One region of the Streptomyces sp. NPDC059668 genome, then DNA from elsewhere that is predicted to be linked to it. Evidence: riboswitches for the same ligand, from Rfam matches in the RefSeq annotation. Region 1 holds a riboswitch; the other holds the start of a gene.
What was found. A riboswitch is a leader RNA that binds a small molecule or an ion and turns the genes downstream of it on or off. The one in region 1 is predicted to bind cobalamin.
Positions count from the first base shown of each region.

Region 2: another riboswitch for cobalamin. It lies ahead of ACFV2J_RS17485 (ribonucleoside-diphosphate reductase subunit alpha); the one in region 1 lies ahead of metE (5-methyltetrahydropteroyltriglutamate--homocysteine S-methyltransferase).

Region 1 is NZ_JBHWEL010000001.1:275,195-282,776, reverse strand. It holds gene ACFV2J_RS01235 (methylmalonyl-CoA mutase family protein) at 180-1,994, shown strand; gene scpA (methylmalonyl-CoA mutase) at 1,994-4,165, shown strand; gene meaB (methylmalonyl Co-A mutase-associated GTPase MeaB) at 4,171-5,157, shown strand; cobalamin riboswitch at 5,383-5,533, shown strand; gene metE (5-methyltetrahydropteroyltriglutamate--homocysteine S-methyltransferase) at 5,717-7,582, shown strand, end outside.
Region 2 is NZ_JBHWEL010000021.1:13,130-20,711, reverse strand. It holds gene ACFV2J_RS17495 (putative Ig domain-containing protein) at 1-944, opposite strand, end outside; gene ACFV2J_RS17490 (ribonucleotide-diphosphate reductase subunit beta) at 1,317-2,336, opposite strand; gene ACFV2J_RS17485 (ribonucleoside-diphosphate reductase subunit alpha) at 2,336-4,753, opposite strand; cobalamin riboswitch at 4,880-5,035, opposite strand; gene ACFV2J_RS17480 (GNAT family N-acetyltransferase) at 5,068-5,586, opposite strand; gene mctP (monocarboxylate uptake permease MctP) at 5,670-7,280, opposite strand; gene ACFV2J_RS17470 (DUF3311 domain-containing protein) at 7,277-7,558, opposite strand.

The DNA of each region.
Region 1 (7,582 bases):
CCGGCGCCCCGGCCCGTGTCGTACCCGGCGTCACCTTCGACCGCGGCACCCGGCATTGTCCGACGAGGTCGTGCTCTCGTGACGGACAACCGGCCGAACGGCCAAAAGATATGAGAAGAGTGCTAGGTCACAGCCGCGCCCTCTGCTGCCCCTTTGTGGGTCTGCCCTAGCATCCGAGCATGACGGTCCTGCCTGACGACGAGTTTTCGCTGGCCGCCGAGTTTCCTGACGCGACTCATGAGCAGTGGCAGCGCCTCGTGGAAGGCGTACTGCGCAAGTCGGGCAAGGAAGTCTCGGGCTCAGCGGCCGAAGACGCCCTGTCCACCACCGTGGAGGACGGGCTCACGACGCGCCCCCTGTACACCGCGCTCGACTCCGCGCCCGATTCCGGCTTCCCCGGCTTCGCTCCCTTCGTACGCGGGGGCCGTGCCGACGGGAACACCACCGCCGGCTGGGACGTACGGCAGCGGCACGCGGCGGTCGCGGACGGCGCGGTGCTCGCCGATCTGGAGAACGGCGTCACCTCCCTCTGGCTGCTCGTCGGCGGCAACGGCATCCCGGTGTCGGCGCTCCCCGGTGTCCTGGACGGCGTCTATCTCGATCTGGCGCCCGTGGTCCTGGACGCGGGGCACGAAACCGAGTCCGCGGCCCGGGAGTTGCTGGCGCTGTACGAGAAGCGCGGCGTCGCGGCAGGGGACGTACGCGGAAATCTCGGCGCCGACCCGCTGGGCCATGAGGCCCGTACGGGGAAGGCGTCCGGCTTCGCGCCGGTGACGGAACTCGCGCGGCGCTGCGCCGCGGAGTACCCGGGACTGCGGGCGCTCACCGTGGACGCGCTGCCGTACCACGAGGCCGGCGGCTCCGCCGCGCAGGAACTGGGCTGCTCGCTCGCCACCGGCGTCGCCTATCTGCGGGAACTGACCGCGGCGGGGGTGCCCGTCGAACTCGCCGCCGGTCAGCTGGAGTTCCGCTACGCGGCCACCGCCGACCAGTTCCTGACCGTCGCCAAGCTGCGGGCCGCGCGCCGCCTGTGGGCCCGGGTCGCCGAGGTCTGCGAGGCCCCCGGCGCACAGCTCCAGCACGCCGTGACCTCACCGGTGATGATGTCGCGCCGCGACCCGTGGGTGAACATGCTGCGCACGACGGTCGCCACACTGGCGGCCGGGGTCGGCGGCGCCGACGCGGTCACCGTGCTCCCTTTCGACGACGCGCTCGGTGTGCCGGACGCGTTCGCGCGGCGCATCGCCCGCAACACCTCGACGATCCTGGTCGAGGAGTCGCACCTGGCCCGGGTGATCGACCCGGCGGGCGGGTCCTGGTACGTGGAGAAGCTCACCGACGAACTGGCCCACGCGGGCTGGGAGTTCTTCCAGCGGATCGAGGCGGCGGGCGGCCACGCGGCCGCGCTGCGCTCGGGCCGGGTCGGCGAGGACCTCGCCAGGACCTGGGCCGCACGCAGCGCGAAGCTCGCCCAACGGCGCGAACCCATCACCGGCGTCAGCGAGTTCCCGCATCTCGCGGAGCGCCTCGTGGAACGCGCACCCGCGCCCGAGCCGCCGTCAGGAGGCCTTCCCCGGGTGCGGCGCGACGAGGCGTACGAGACGTTGCGCGCCCGCTCCGACGCCCATCTCGCGGCCACCGGCGCCCGGCCACGGATCTTCCTGGCCACCCTGGGCCCCGCCGCCGCCCACACCGCTCGGGCGACCTTCGCCTCGAACCTCTTCCAGGCGGGCGGCATCGAACCGGTCACCGGGGAGCCCACCCCCGAGGCGTTCACCGCCGCCGGTGCCACCGAGGTCTGTCTGTGTTCGAGCGACGCGCTGTACGAGGAGCGCGCCGAAGCGGCCGTCGAGGTGCTCAGGTCGGCGGGGGCACGGCATGTGTTCCTCGCCGGACGCCCCGGGCAGTACACCGATGTCGACGCGTACGTGTTCGCGGGCTGCGACGCCGTGGACGTGCTCTCCACCACCCTCGACCGCATGGGAGTGTCCTGATGGGAATCCCCGACTTCTCCGGGATCGAACTGGGCACGCCCACCACGGAGGGCGGTGCCGACGAGTGGCGCGCCGCCGTCAAGGGCGCGTCCGGAGGCGACGACCTGCTCTGGGAGACGCCCGAGGCCATCGCGGTCAAGCCGTTGTACACCGGCCGTGACCTGGAGGGCCTGGACTTCCTGGGCACCTACCCGGGCGTCGCGCCGTATCTGCGCGGCCCGTACCCGACGATGTACGTCAACCAGCCCTGGACGATCCGCCAGTACGCCGGGTTCTCCACCGCCGAGGAGTCCAACGCGTTCTACCGCCGCAACCTGGCGGCCGGTCAGAAGGGCTTGTCCGTCGCCTTCGACCTGCCGACCCACCGCGGCTACGACAGCGACCACCCACGGGTGACCGGCGACGTCGGCATGGCGGGCGTCGCCATCGACTCGATCTACGACATGCGGCAGCTCTTCGACGGCATCCCGCTGGACAGGATGACGGTGTCGATGACGATGAACGGCGCGGTGCTGCCCGTGCTGGCGCTGTACATCGTGGCCGCGGAGGAGCAGGGCGTACCGCCCGAGAAACTGGCCGGGACCATCCAGAACGACATCCTCAAGGAGTTCATGGTCCGCAACACCTACATCTACCCGCCGAAGCCGTCGATGCGGATCATCTCCGACATCTTCGCCTTCACCTCCCAGCGGATGCCGCGGTACAACTCCATCTCCATCTCCGGGTACCACATCCAGGAGGCGGGCGCGACCGCCGACCTGGAGCTGGCCTACACCCTCGCGGACGGCGTGGAGTACCTGCGGGCCGGCCAGGAGGCCGGACTGGACGTGGACGCGTTCGCTCCCCGGCTCTCGTTCTTCTGGGCGATCGGCATGAACTTCTTCATGGAGATCGCCAAGATGCGGGCCGCCCGGCTGCTGTGGGCCAAGCTGGTCCGGCAGTTCGACCCGAAGAACGCCAAGTCCCTGTCCCTGCGCACGCATTCGCAGACCTCGGGTTGGTCGCTGACCGCGCAGGACGTGTTCAACAACGTGACGCGGACGTGTGTGGAGGCGATGGCCGCCACCCAGGGGCACACGCAGTCGCTGCACACCAACGCCCTCGACGAGGCGCTCGCCCTGCCCACCGACTTCTCGGCCCGGATCGCCCGCAACACGCAGTTGCTGATCCAGCAGGAGTCGGGCACGACGCGGGTGATCGACCCGTGGGGCGGCAGCGCGTACGTGGAGAAGCTGACGTACGACCTGGCCCGCCGGGCCTGGCAGCACATCGAGGAGGTCGAGGCGGCGGGCGGCATGGCGCAGGCCATCGACGCGGGCATCCCGAAACTGCGTGTGGAGGAGGCCGCGGCCCGTACCCAGGCCCGGATCGACTCGGGCCGTCAGCCGGTCATCGGCGTCAACAAGTACCGGGTCGACACCGACGAACAGATCGACGTCCTCAAGGTCGACAACTCGTCCGTACGGACCCAGCAGATCGAGAAGCTGCGGCGGCTGCGCGCGGAGCGCGACGAGTCGGCGTGCCAGGATTCGCTGCGCGCGCTGACGGCGGCCGCCGGGGGCACCGGCAACCTGCTGGAACTGGCGGTGAACGCGGCCCGCGCCAAGGCCACCGTCGGTGAGATCTCCGACGCCCTGGAGAAGGTCTACGGGCGGCACGCGAGCCAGATCCGTACGATCTCCGGTGTGTACCGCAACGAGGCAGGCGAGTCGCCGTCCGTGGAGCGCACCCGCACGCGGGTGGACGCCTTCGAGGAGTCAGAGGGCCGACGGCCGCGCATCCTGGTGGCCAAGATGGGCCAGGACGGCCACGACCGCGGACAGAAGGTCATCGCCACCGCCTTCGCCGACCTCGGCTTCGACGTGGACGTCGGCCCGCTGTTCCAGACCCCCGCCGAGGTGGCACGTCAGGCCGTCGAGGCCGACGTGCACATCGTCGGGGTGTCCTCGCTGGCCGCCGGGCACCTCACCCTGGTCCCGGCGCTGCGCGAGCAGCTGGCCGAGGAGGGACGCGAGGACATCATGATCGTGGTGGGCGGGGTGATCCCTCCGCAGGACGTGCCGACCCTGCTGGAGATGGGCGCGGCGGCCGTCTTCCCGCCGGGAACGGTGATCCCGGACGCGGCGTACGACCTGGTGGAACGGCTGGCCACCGGTCTCGGACACGGCTGAGCCCCATGACGATCGACCTCGACTCCTATGTGAAGGGCGTGCTCGACGGGAAGCGTGCGTACATCGCACGGGCCATCACTCTCGTCGAGTCGACCCGGGCCGACCACCGCTCCCTGGCACAGGCCCTGTTGACCGAGTTGCTGCCGCACGGCGGCAGGGCCCGGCGCATCGGCATCACCGGGGTGCCCGGTGTGGGCAAGTCGACCTTCATCGACGCGCTCGGCACGATGCTCACCTCGCTCGGGCACCGGGTCGCGGTGCTCGCCGTCGACCCCTCGTCGAGCCGTACGGGCGGTTCGATCCTGGGTGACAAGACCCGGATGGAGCGCCTGGCGGTGGACCCCGCCGCCTTCGTGCGTCCCTCCCCCACCGCCGGCACCCTCGGCGGGGTGGCGAAGGCCACGCGGGAGTCGATGGTGGTGATGGAGGCGGCGGGCTACGACGTGATCCTGGTGGAGACGGTGGGCGTCGGCCAGTCGGAGACCGCCGTGGCGAACATGGTCGACTCCTTCCTGCTGCTCACCCTGGCCCGCACCGGCGACCAGCTCCAGGGCATCAAGAAGGGCGTCCTGGAGCTCGCGGACGTGATCACCGTCAACAAGGCGGACGGCCCGCACGAGCGCGACGCGCGTTCCGCGGCACGGGAGTTGGCGGGCGCCCTTCGTCTGATGCACCCGGTGGACGCGGCGTGGACTCCCCCCGTGCTGAGTTGCAGCGCCCGCGAGTCGACCGGTCTGGACACCGTCTGGGAGCGCCTCGAACAGCACCGGGTCCTGCTGGACTCCACCGGCCGCCTCGCCGCCAAGCGCCGCGACCAGCAGGTCGACTGGACCTGGACGATGGTCCGCGACGAGCTCCTCGGCCGGCTGCACGCGGATCCGGCGGTACGAGCCCTCACGCCCGCCCTCGAACGACAGGTACGGGACGGGGAGTTGACCGCCACGCTGGCGGCGGAACGCATCCTGGGCGTGTTCGGCGGCGCGGCGAACTGACGCACCGCTCCGCCCGTCCCTGACGTGACCCGGCACCGTGTCCGCGGGACGGACACGGTGCCCACCGGGTCACGCCCTGCGCACCCGTCCTGTTAGCCGTGCGCGACCACGGCCGTTGTCGCACGCCACCGTCCGCCATGTGAGCCGCTTCCCCCACGAGACCGCGTCGACCTCTAGGCTGGGCGGTGCAGCTGGTTCGCCCCGTCCGCCAGGCGGGATGCGTCGTAAGAGGGAACCCGGTGGGAATCCGGGACTGCCCCGCAGCGGTGAGTGGGAACGACCGCCGTCATACGCACTGGGCCCGGCCGGGTCTGGGAAGCGACGGCCAGTAGGTGGACGCCCTCCGGGGAAGCCGCGCCCATGAGTCCGAAGACCTGCCCGTTGCCCGCACGCGACCGTTCGCGCGCGGACATCCCGGTGACCTCGTGGGCGGGTCGGCGTGCACACCGGCGGACGACCGTGCTTCCTGGCGCGGGCGGTTTCCGCCCGGTCCGTCACCCCTTCGCGTTCACGTCCCGCCGCCGGGATCTCAAGGAGACATCTCGCGAAGGAGATTTCCGTGACAGCGAAGTCCGCAGCCGCGGCAGCACGGGCCACCGTGTACGGCTACCCCCGCCAGGGACGGAACCGGGAACTGAAGAAGGCCGTCGAGGGCTACTGGAAGGGCCGCGTCGACGCCGGCACCCTCCGGACCACCGCCGCGGATCTGCGCCGCGACACCTGGCGGCAGCTGGCGGAGTCAGGCATCCACGAGGTGCCCACCGGTGACTTCTCGTACTACGACCACGTCCTCGACACCAGCGTCATGGTCGGCGCCGTCCCCCAGCGGCACCGCAAGGCCGTCGAGGACGACGCCCTCGACGGGTACTTCGCGATGGCGCGCGGCACCCAGGACGTGGCGCCGCTGGAGATGACCAAGTGGTTCGATACCAACTACCACTACCTGGTGCCCGAGTTGGGCCCGGACACGGTGTTCAGGACGGACTCCGCCCAGCAGGTCGGGCAACTCGGGGAGGCGATCGCCCTCGGCCTCACCGCCCGGCCCGTCCTGGTCGGCCCGGTCACCTATCTCCTGCTGGCCAAGCCGGCGCCCGGTGTCGCCGCGGACTTCGACCCGCTGACCCTGCTGGACCGGCTGCTGCCCGTCTACGCCGAGGTGCTCGCCGACCTGCGTGCGGCGGGAGCCGAGTGGGTACAGCTGGACGAGCCCGCCCTGGTCCAGGACCGTACGCCCGCCGAACTCGGCGCCGCCGCACGCGCCTACCGGGCCCTCGGCGCGCTGACCGACCGGCCGAAGCTGCTGGTCGCCTCGTACTTCGACCGGCTCGGTGACGCGCTGCCCGTCCTGGCCAAGGCCCCGGTCGAGGGACTCGCCCTGGACTTCACGGAGTCGGCCTCCGCCAACCTCGACGCGCTCGCCGCCGTCGGCGGACTGCCCGGGAAGCGTCTGGTCGCCGGAGTCGTCAACGGCCGCAACATCTGGGTCAACGACCTGGAGAAGTCCCTCGCCACCCTCGCCACCCTGCTCGGGCTGGCCGACCGGGTGGATGTCTCCGCCTCCTGCTCCCTGCTGCACGTTCCGCTCGACGCGTCCGCCGAACGGGACATCGACCCGCAGATCCTGCGCTGGCTCGCCTTCGCCCGCCAGAAGACGACCGAGATCGCCACCCTCACCAAGGGCCTCACCCGGGGCACCGGCGCCATCGCCGCCGAACTGGCCGCCAACCGCGCCGGCCTCGCCTCCCGCGCGGCCTCCGCGATCACCCACGACCCGGACGTACGCGCCCGCACCTCGGCCGTCACGGACACGGACGCCCACCGCTCCCAGCCGTACACCGAGCGGGCCACCGCCCAGCGCGCGCACCTGGGTCTCCCCCTGCTGCCGACCACCACCATCGGGTCCTTCCCGCAGACCGCCGAACTGCGCACCGCACGCGCCGATCTGCGCACCGGCCGGATCGACCTCGCCGGGTACGAGGAACGCATCAGGGCCGAGATCGGCGCGGTGATCTCCTTCCAGGAGAAGGCCGGCATCGACGTCCTCGTGCACGGCGAGGCCGAACGCAACGACATGGTGCAGTACTTCGCCGAACAGCTCACGGGCTATCTGGCCACGCGGCACGGGTGGGTCCAGTCGTACGGCACCCGTTACGTCCGGCCGCCGATCCTGGCCGGTGACGTCTCGCGGCCCGAACCGATGACCGTGCGCTGGACCACGTACGCCCAGTCACTCACCACCAAGCCGGTCAAGGGCATGCTCACCGGACCCGTCACCATGCTCGCCTGGTCCTTCGTCCGCGACGACCAGCCCCTCGGCGACACCGCCCGCCAGGTCGCCCTCGCCCTGCGCGACGAGGTCGACGACCTGGAGAGCGCGGGGACGTCGGTCATCCAGGTCGACGAACCCGCACTGCGCGAGACCCTG
Region 2 (7,582 bases), on a different contig from region 1:
CCCTCGGTGCTGCTGGTCTTCCACACGGACTCGGTCCAGCCGCGGGTCCCGGAGGACGTGGACAGCGCGGTGCCGCCGACGGCGGTCACGTACTGGGAGGTGGCCGGGTACTCGGCGCCGTAGGCCTCGTCACCGGAGGAGACGGTGATGGCGACACCGGGGTGCTTGAAGTACGAGGTGTCCTCGCCGGTCTGGGAGGACGACTCGGAGCCGCCCCAGCTGTTGGACACGAACTTCGCGCCCAGCGCGACGGCCTCGTTCTCGGCGGTGCCGAGGTTGGCGTCGCTGGGTGACGTGGCCTCCACGAGAACGATGTTGCAGTTCGGGCAGACCGCGCTGACCATGTCGATGTCGAGCGCTTCCTCGCCCGCCCAGCCGCTGTCGTTCGTCGGCAGCGAGGTGGTCGAGCCGGTCTGGCTGACCTGCTTGAAGCAGCCGTTGGCCTTGGTGCAGGCCGACAGGCCGAACTGTGAGCGGTAGGTGGCGAGGTCCGACTCGGCGTTGGGGTCGTTGTAGGCGTCCACCACGGCGACCGTCAGGCCCGAACCGCCGGTCGAGGGCAGGTTGTAGGCGCTGTGCAGGTTGGCCGGGCTGAGGCCGGACACCGCGGCCGCGGAGGAGACCGCCGCGGCCAGCCTCTGTTTGATGTCGGTGCGGCGCTGGGCGAAGCAGGCCGCGTGACCGGGCGTCGGGGCTCCGCACAGACGGGTGGTGGGCACCTTCTGGCCCGCCCTGCCCGTCGTGTGGACGGCCTGGGCGGCCGGGGCGGTCAGGGCCTTCGCGTTCTGGGTCACGCGGGAGGTGTGTCCGCCGGCGGGCGCGGTCTGGGCGCCGGCGGCCGGGGCCGCCATGAGACCGGCGACGGTGAGGGCGAGGGCGGGGGCGGCGGCGGTCAGGAGTCTTCGCAACCGCCGGGCGGGCCTGCTGGAGCGTGTCTCACTCATGGGAGTGCTGCCTCCATCGGTTTGAGGCCGGTGCCGCGCGGGCCCGGGTGGGGCCGTACGCGGTTCCACAGCCGGAAGTGGGGTTCTCGGCGCTGAACTGGGGTGCGGGCCCGTGACGCGCGTAGCGTGGTGCACGCGGAGCTTTGTCGTGGGCATGACACATTGATCGTCCTGGGACGCCACGATGCGTGGCACGGCGGGACGGCCAGAACGTAACCGGGACGGACGGCACACGAACAGTCACGCCCGAAGAACTTTGCCGCTCCATAGGCGGGGATTGGAACGGGGATAGGCCCGGCTGGGGGCGGACGTGACGAAGCCGGGCCGCGTCAGCGACCCGGCCTCGTCACCCGAAGGCCCGTTCCGGAGCGGTCAGAACTCCTCGTCGAAGCCGACCGAGCCCTCCACGGCGACCTGGTACGCCGAGGGGCGGCGCTCGAAGAAGTTGGTCAGTTCCTGGACGCCCTGGAGCTCCATGAAGGAGAAGGGGTTCGCGGAGCCGTAGACGGGGGCGAAGCCGAGCCGCTGGAGGCGCTGGTCGGCGACGCACTCCAGGTACTGGCGCATCGACTCGGTGTTCATGCCCGGCAGGCCTTCACCGCACAGGTCGCGCCCGAACTGGAGCTCCGCCTCCACGGCTTCCCGCAGCATGTCGGTGACCTGCTCCTGGAGCTGGTCGTCGAAGAGCTCGGGCTCCTCCTTGCGGACGGTGTCGACCACCTCGAAGGCGAAGGACATGTGCATCGTCTCGTCGCGGAACACCCAGTTGGTGCCCGTCGCGAGGCCGTGCAGCAGCCCGCGGCTGCGGAACCAGTAGACGTAGGCGAAGGCTCCGTAGAAGAAGAGGCCCTCGATGCACGCGGCGAAGCAGATCAGGTTCAGCAGGAAGCGCCGCCGGTCGGCCTTGGTCTCCAGGCGGTCCAGCTTCTCCACCGAGTCCATCCACTTGAAGCAGAACTCGGCCTTCTCCCGGATGGAGGGGATGTTCTCGACGGCCGCGAAGGCCGCTGTCCTGTCCTCCGGGTCGGGCAGATAGGTGTCCAGCAGGGTCAGATAGAACTGGACGTGCACGGCCTCCTCGAACAGCTGGCGCGAGAGGTACAGGCGCGCCTCGGGGGAGTTGATGTGCTTGTAGAGCGTCAGGACGAGGTTGTTCGCCACGATCGAGTCGCCCGTCGCGAAGAACGCGACCAGCCGGCCGATCATGTGCTGCTCGCCCTGCGACAGCTTCGCCAGGTCGGCGACGTCCGAGTGGAGGTCGACCTCCTCGACGGTCCAGGTGTTCTTGATGGCGTCCCGGTAGCGCTCGTAGAAGTCCGGATAGCGCATGGGGCGCAGGGTGAGTTCGAAACCCGGGTCGAGCAGGTTCTTCTCGCTGTTCGGGGTGGACATCACTGGCAGGCCTCGCAGGACTCGGGGTTCTCAAGGGAGCAGGCGACGGCGTCGGGGTCGGCGACCTGCTGGAGGGGGATGGACTTCTCGGGCCGGGCCTGTGCCTGGGCGGCGCGGGCGATGCGGGTCGCCGGACGCGAGCGCAGGTAGTACGTCGTCTTCAGGCCCGACTTCCAGGCGTACGCGTACATCGAGGAGAGCTTGCCGATGGTCGGCGTCTCCAGGAAGAGGTTCAGCGACTGGGCCTGGTCCAGGAACGGGGTGCGGGCCGCGGCCATGTCGATGAGACCGCGCTGCGGGATCTCCCAGGCCGTGCGGTACAGGTCACGGACGTCCTGCGGCACCCAGGTGAACCCCTGCACCGAGCCGTTGGACTCGCGCAGCGCCTCCCGGGTCTGCGCGTCCCACACGCCGAGCTTCTTCAGTTCCGCCACCAGGTAGGAGTTGACCTGGAGGAACTCACCGGACAGCGTCTCGCGCTTGAAGAGGTTCGAGACCTGCGGCTCGATGCACTCGTACACGCCCGCGATGGACGCGATCGTCGCGGTGGGCGCGATGGCGAGCAGGAGGGAGTTGCGCATGCCGACCGCCGCGATCCGCTCGCGCAGCGCCGCCCAGCGCTCCGGCCAGTTCAGCTCGACGTCGAAGTGGTCGGGGTGCAGCACCCCGCGGGCGGTACGGGTCTTCTCCCAGGCCGGGAGCGGGCCGTTGCGCTCGGCGAGGTCGGCGGAGGCCTCGTAGGCGGCGAGCATGATGCGCTCGGCGATACGGGTGGAGAGCGCGCGGGCGGCGGGCGAGTCGAAGGGCAGACGCAGCTTGAAGAAGACGTCCTGGAGGCCCATCGCGCCGAGGCCGACCGGGCGCCACTTGGCGTTCGAGCGGCCCGCCTGCTCGGTCGGGTAGAAGTTGATGTCGACGACGCGGTCGAGGAAGGTGACGGCGGTGCGGACCGTCTCGTCCAGACGCTCCCAGTCCAGGTCGCCGGTGGCCGTGTCGACGAACGCGCCGAGGTTGACCGAGCCGAGGTTGCAGACGGCCGTCTCCCCGTCGTCCGTGACCTCCAGGATCTCTGTGCACAGGTTCGAGGAGTGCACGGTGTGGCCCGGCTCCGCCGTCTGGTTGGCCGTGCGGTTGGCGGCGTCCTTGAAGGTCATCCAGCCGTTGCCGGTCTGCGCCAGGGTGCGCATCATGCGGCCGTAGAGCTCGCGGGCCGGCATGGTCTTCTTCGCCAGGCCCTTCGCCTCCGCCGCGCGGTAGGCCGCGTCGAACTCGGCGCCCCACAGGTCGACCAGTCCGGGCACGTCGGAGGGGGAGAAGAGGGACCACTGCGCGTCGGCGTCGACCCGGCGCATGAACTCGTCCGGGATCCAGTGCGCCAGGTTCAGGTTGTGCGTACGGCGGGCGTCCTCACCGGTGTTGTCCCGCAGCTCCAGGAACTCCTCGATGTCGGAGTGCCAGGTCTCCAGGTAGACCGCGGCGGCACCCTTGCGCCGGCCGCCCTGGTTCACCGCGGCGACCGAGGCGTCGAGGGTCTTCAGGAACGGGACGATGCCGTTGGAGTGCCCGTTCGTGCCGCGGATCAGCGAACCGCGGGAGCGGATGCGGGAGTAGGACAGCCCGATGCCGCCCGCGTGCTTCGACAGACGCGCGACCTGGTGGTAGCGGTCGTAGATGGAGTCCAGCTCGTCCAGCGGGGAGTCGAGGAGGTAGCAGGACGACATCTGCGGGTGCCGCGTACCGGAGTTGAAGAGCGTGGGGGAGGACGGGAGGTAGTCCAGGCGGCTCATCAGGCCGTAGAGCGCGGCGACTTCGTCGACGGACCGGGCCGTGTCGTCCTCCGCGAGGCCGGACGCCACCCGGAGCATGAAGTGCTGGGGGGTCTCGATGACCTTGCGGGTGATCGGGTGCCGGAGCAGGTAGCGGCTGTGCAGGGTGCGCAGGCCGAAGTAGCCGAAGCGGTCGTCGCCCGCGGTGTCGATCAGCGCGTCCAGACGGGCCGCGTGCAGGTCGACGAAGTCGGCCGTGCGGTCGGCGATCAGACCCTCGCGCCGGCCCGTGGTGATGGACTCGGAGAACGTCGTGACGCCCTGCGAGGCGGCTTCCTCGGCGATGCCGACCGTCAGCAGCCTGGCGGCCAGCCGCGAGTACACGGGGTCCTCGGAGATGAGGCCCGCGGCCGCCTCGGTGGCCAGCTCGCGCAGCTCCGCGTCGTCCGCGCGGGTGGACCGGCCGCGCAGCGCGGCGGCGGCGACCCGGCCGGGGTCGGCGCCGGGAAGGTCGGCGGTGAAGTCGGTCAGGGTACGCAGCAGCGTGGTACCGGGACCGTCCGTCTCCACCGGGGCCCGCTGCGCGGACTCCGCTTCCACCGGGGTCTGCTGGGCGGAAACTGAAACCGGGTCGGCTGGCGCGATGGTCACTTGGGGCTCTCCCTCGCTCGGCACAGGACCTGGCGGAGGGCAGCGGGACACGCGACTCCGTTACGGGTACGCGTGCGTCCACCGGCCCATTCCACGAGGCCCGGACGTCGTCGGCGCCCGGCCGGCCGGCCGGGGCACGCTGTCGGCAGGTCCTCGGACTGAAGCCGGTACGCGAATGCGCACAAGTACACCGTTGCGGGACAGTTCCGGATTCGCACCGGATTCCCCTGCGACGACAGCGAGCATGAGCATACATCTAGTGCCGGGCTGAGGAAGCACCCCCACATCTTGTGCCGTGTCGGCTTCTGGGGGCGCTACGGAGTGTGGCTGAGCGTCAACTCGTAGGTGAGGAGGAAGAGGTCGTCGAGGTGCGGAACCGGGTTCCAGTCGCGCTCCGGCGTGCGGGTGAAGCCGAGGCGTTCGTAGAGGCGGTGGGCGGTGCGCATGGTGCGCTGGGTGGACAGCACCACGCGCGCACAGCCCCCGGTGGCCCTCGCCCGGTCGACGCAGGCGCCCACGAGGGCCGTGCCCGCACCTCGGCCGCGGGCCTCGCGCGTGACGGCGAGCATCCGGATCTCGGCCTCGCCGGGCCCCGCGATGTCGGCCATGGGTCCGCCCCGGGGGACGAAGGTCACGCCGCCGAGGATCCGTTCCCCCTCGACCGCGACGAGCACCTCGGCCGCGGCGGCCCGCTTCGCGACGTCCCGCAGCTCCCCGAGGTAGGGGTCGCTCTCCCCGAAGTCGAGCAGCCCGTCCCCGAGATAGGCGGTCACGGTGAGCTCGCCGACGCCGGGGTACTCCGCCGGCCGCGCCGGCCTGATGACGATGTCCATGCCGGGAGTGTGCATCAGACGTACGGCGACGGGCCGCCGGATTTCCTCCGACGGCCCGTCCCCCGGTCACCCCTGTCCAAGCCTCAGTGACCCGCCTCCGCGCTGGCCGTGGGCAGCTCGACCTGGACCCCCGGGTCGCCGGCGTCCACCGTGTAGTCCTGCGGTGACGTCTCGTCCACGCCCTCGGGCGCCTTGAAGGCCCGCAGGGCGAAGGTGAGGACGACGGAGACCACCACGTTCATGACGAACGCCGTCAGACCGATGTAGCCGATCTCCCCGATGCCGGGGATCTCCTTCGAGCTGCCGCCGAAGTGCGCCTGTGTCGGTGAGGCGACCCCGTAGGCGGCGAGCGTGCCGTAGAGCATGCCGACCGCCCAGCCCCCGAGCAGCGCCCAGCGGTGGAACCAGCGCGTGAACAGGCCGCCGACCAGGGCCGGGAAGGTCTGCAGGATCCAGATGCCGCCCAGGAGCTGGAAGTTGATGGCGACCGTCTTGTCCATCGTGAGGACGAAGACCAGCGCGCCCACCTTCACCAGCAGGGAGACCAGCTTGGAGACCTTGGTCTCCTGCTGCGGGGTCGCGTCCGGCTTGATGAAGTCCCTGTAGATGTTGCGGGTGAAGAGGTTCGCGGCCGCGATGGACATGATGGCCGCCGGGACGAGCGCTCCGATGCCGATCGCGGCGAAGGCCACACCCGCGAACCAGTCCGGGAACATGTTCTCGAAGAGCTGCGGGATGGCGAGCTGGCCGTTGGTGACCTTCACCCCGGCCGCGATCGCCATGAACCCGAGCAGGGCGAGCAGGCCCAGCATCAGGGAGTAGAGCGGCAGGATCGTGGTGTTGCGCCGGATCACCTCGCGGCTGCGGCTGGACAGCGTCGCGGTGATCGAGTGCGGGTACATGAACAGGGCGAGCGCGGAGCCGAGCGCCAGGGTGGCGTAGGTCCACTGCCCGGCCTGGGCCGGTACGATCCCGCCCGCGCCGGCCGCGGCGTACTTCTCGCTCGCCGAGTGGAAGATCTCGTCGAAGCCGCCCAGCTTGATCGGGATGTAGATGATGGCCACCGCGATCACGATGTAGATCAGGGTGTCCTTCACGAACGCGATCAGGGCGGGGGCGCGCAGGCCCGAGGAGTAGGTGTACGCGGCCAGTACGCCGAAGGCGATGAGGAGCGGAAGGTCCTTGACGAACCAGTTCGTGTTCTCGCCGCCGCCGACGCCCATGACGTCCAGCACGGCCTGGATGCCCACCAGTTGGAGCGCGATGTACGGCATGGTCGCGAGGATGCCGGTGACGGCCACGGCGAGGGACAGGCTCTTGGAGCCGAAGCGGCCGCGCACGAAGTCCGACGTCGTCACATAGCCGTGCTTGTGCGAGACGGACCACAGGCGGGGCAGGAACGTGAAGACCAGCGGGTAGACCAGGATCGTGTACGGCACGGCGAAGAAGCCGGCCGCGCCCGCCGCGTAGATCGCGGCCGGTACGGCGACGAAGGTGTACGCCGTGTAGAGGTCGCCGCCGAGCAGGAACCAGGTGACCCAGGTGCCGAACGACCGTCCGCCCAGGCCCCATTCGTCGAGGCTGTGCTCGTTGTCGGCCTTGCGCCAGCGCGCGGCCAGGAAGCCCATGGCCGTGACGGCCACGAAGAAGAAGATGAAGACGGCGAGTGCCACGCCGTTCACGCCGTCGTTCATGCGTCGGCACCGTCCTTCGTGGTGGCGCGGGCGCGCTGGTCACGCTGCCACAACTGGTGGGCGGTCACGGTGAGCACGGTCGACACGAGCACCCACAGCATCTGGTACCAGTAGAAGAACGGGACACCGATGAAGGCGGGGTCGGTCTTCGTGTACGAGCCGACCCACAGCAGCGCCACGAACGGGGCGATCAGGCAGAGGGCGATCACCACGCGGACCGGTGTCACCACTCCGACCGGTCTCACCACCGGTGGTTTCGCTTCCGGCACGTCTGACATGGGCGGCTCCGTCCCCTCGCTGGT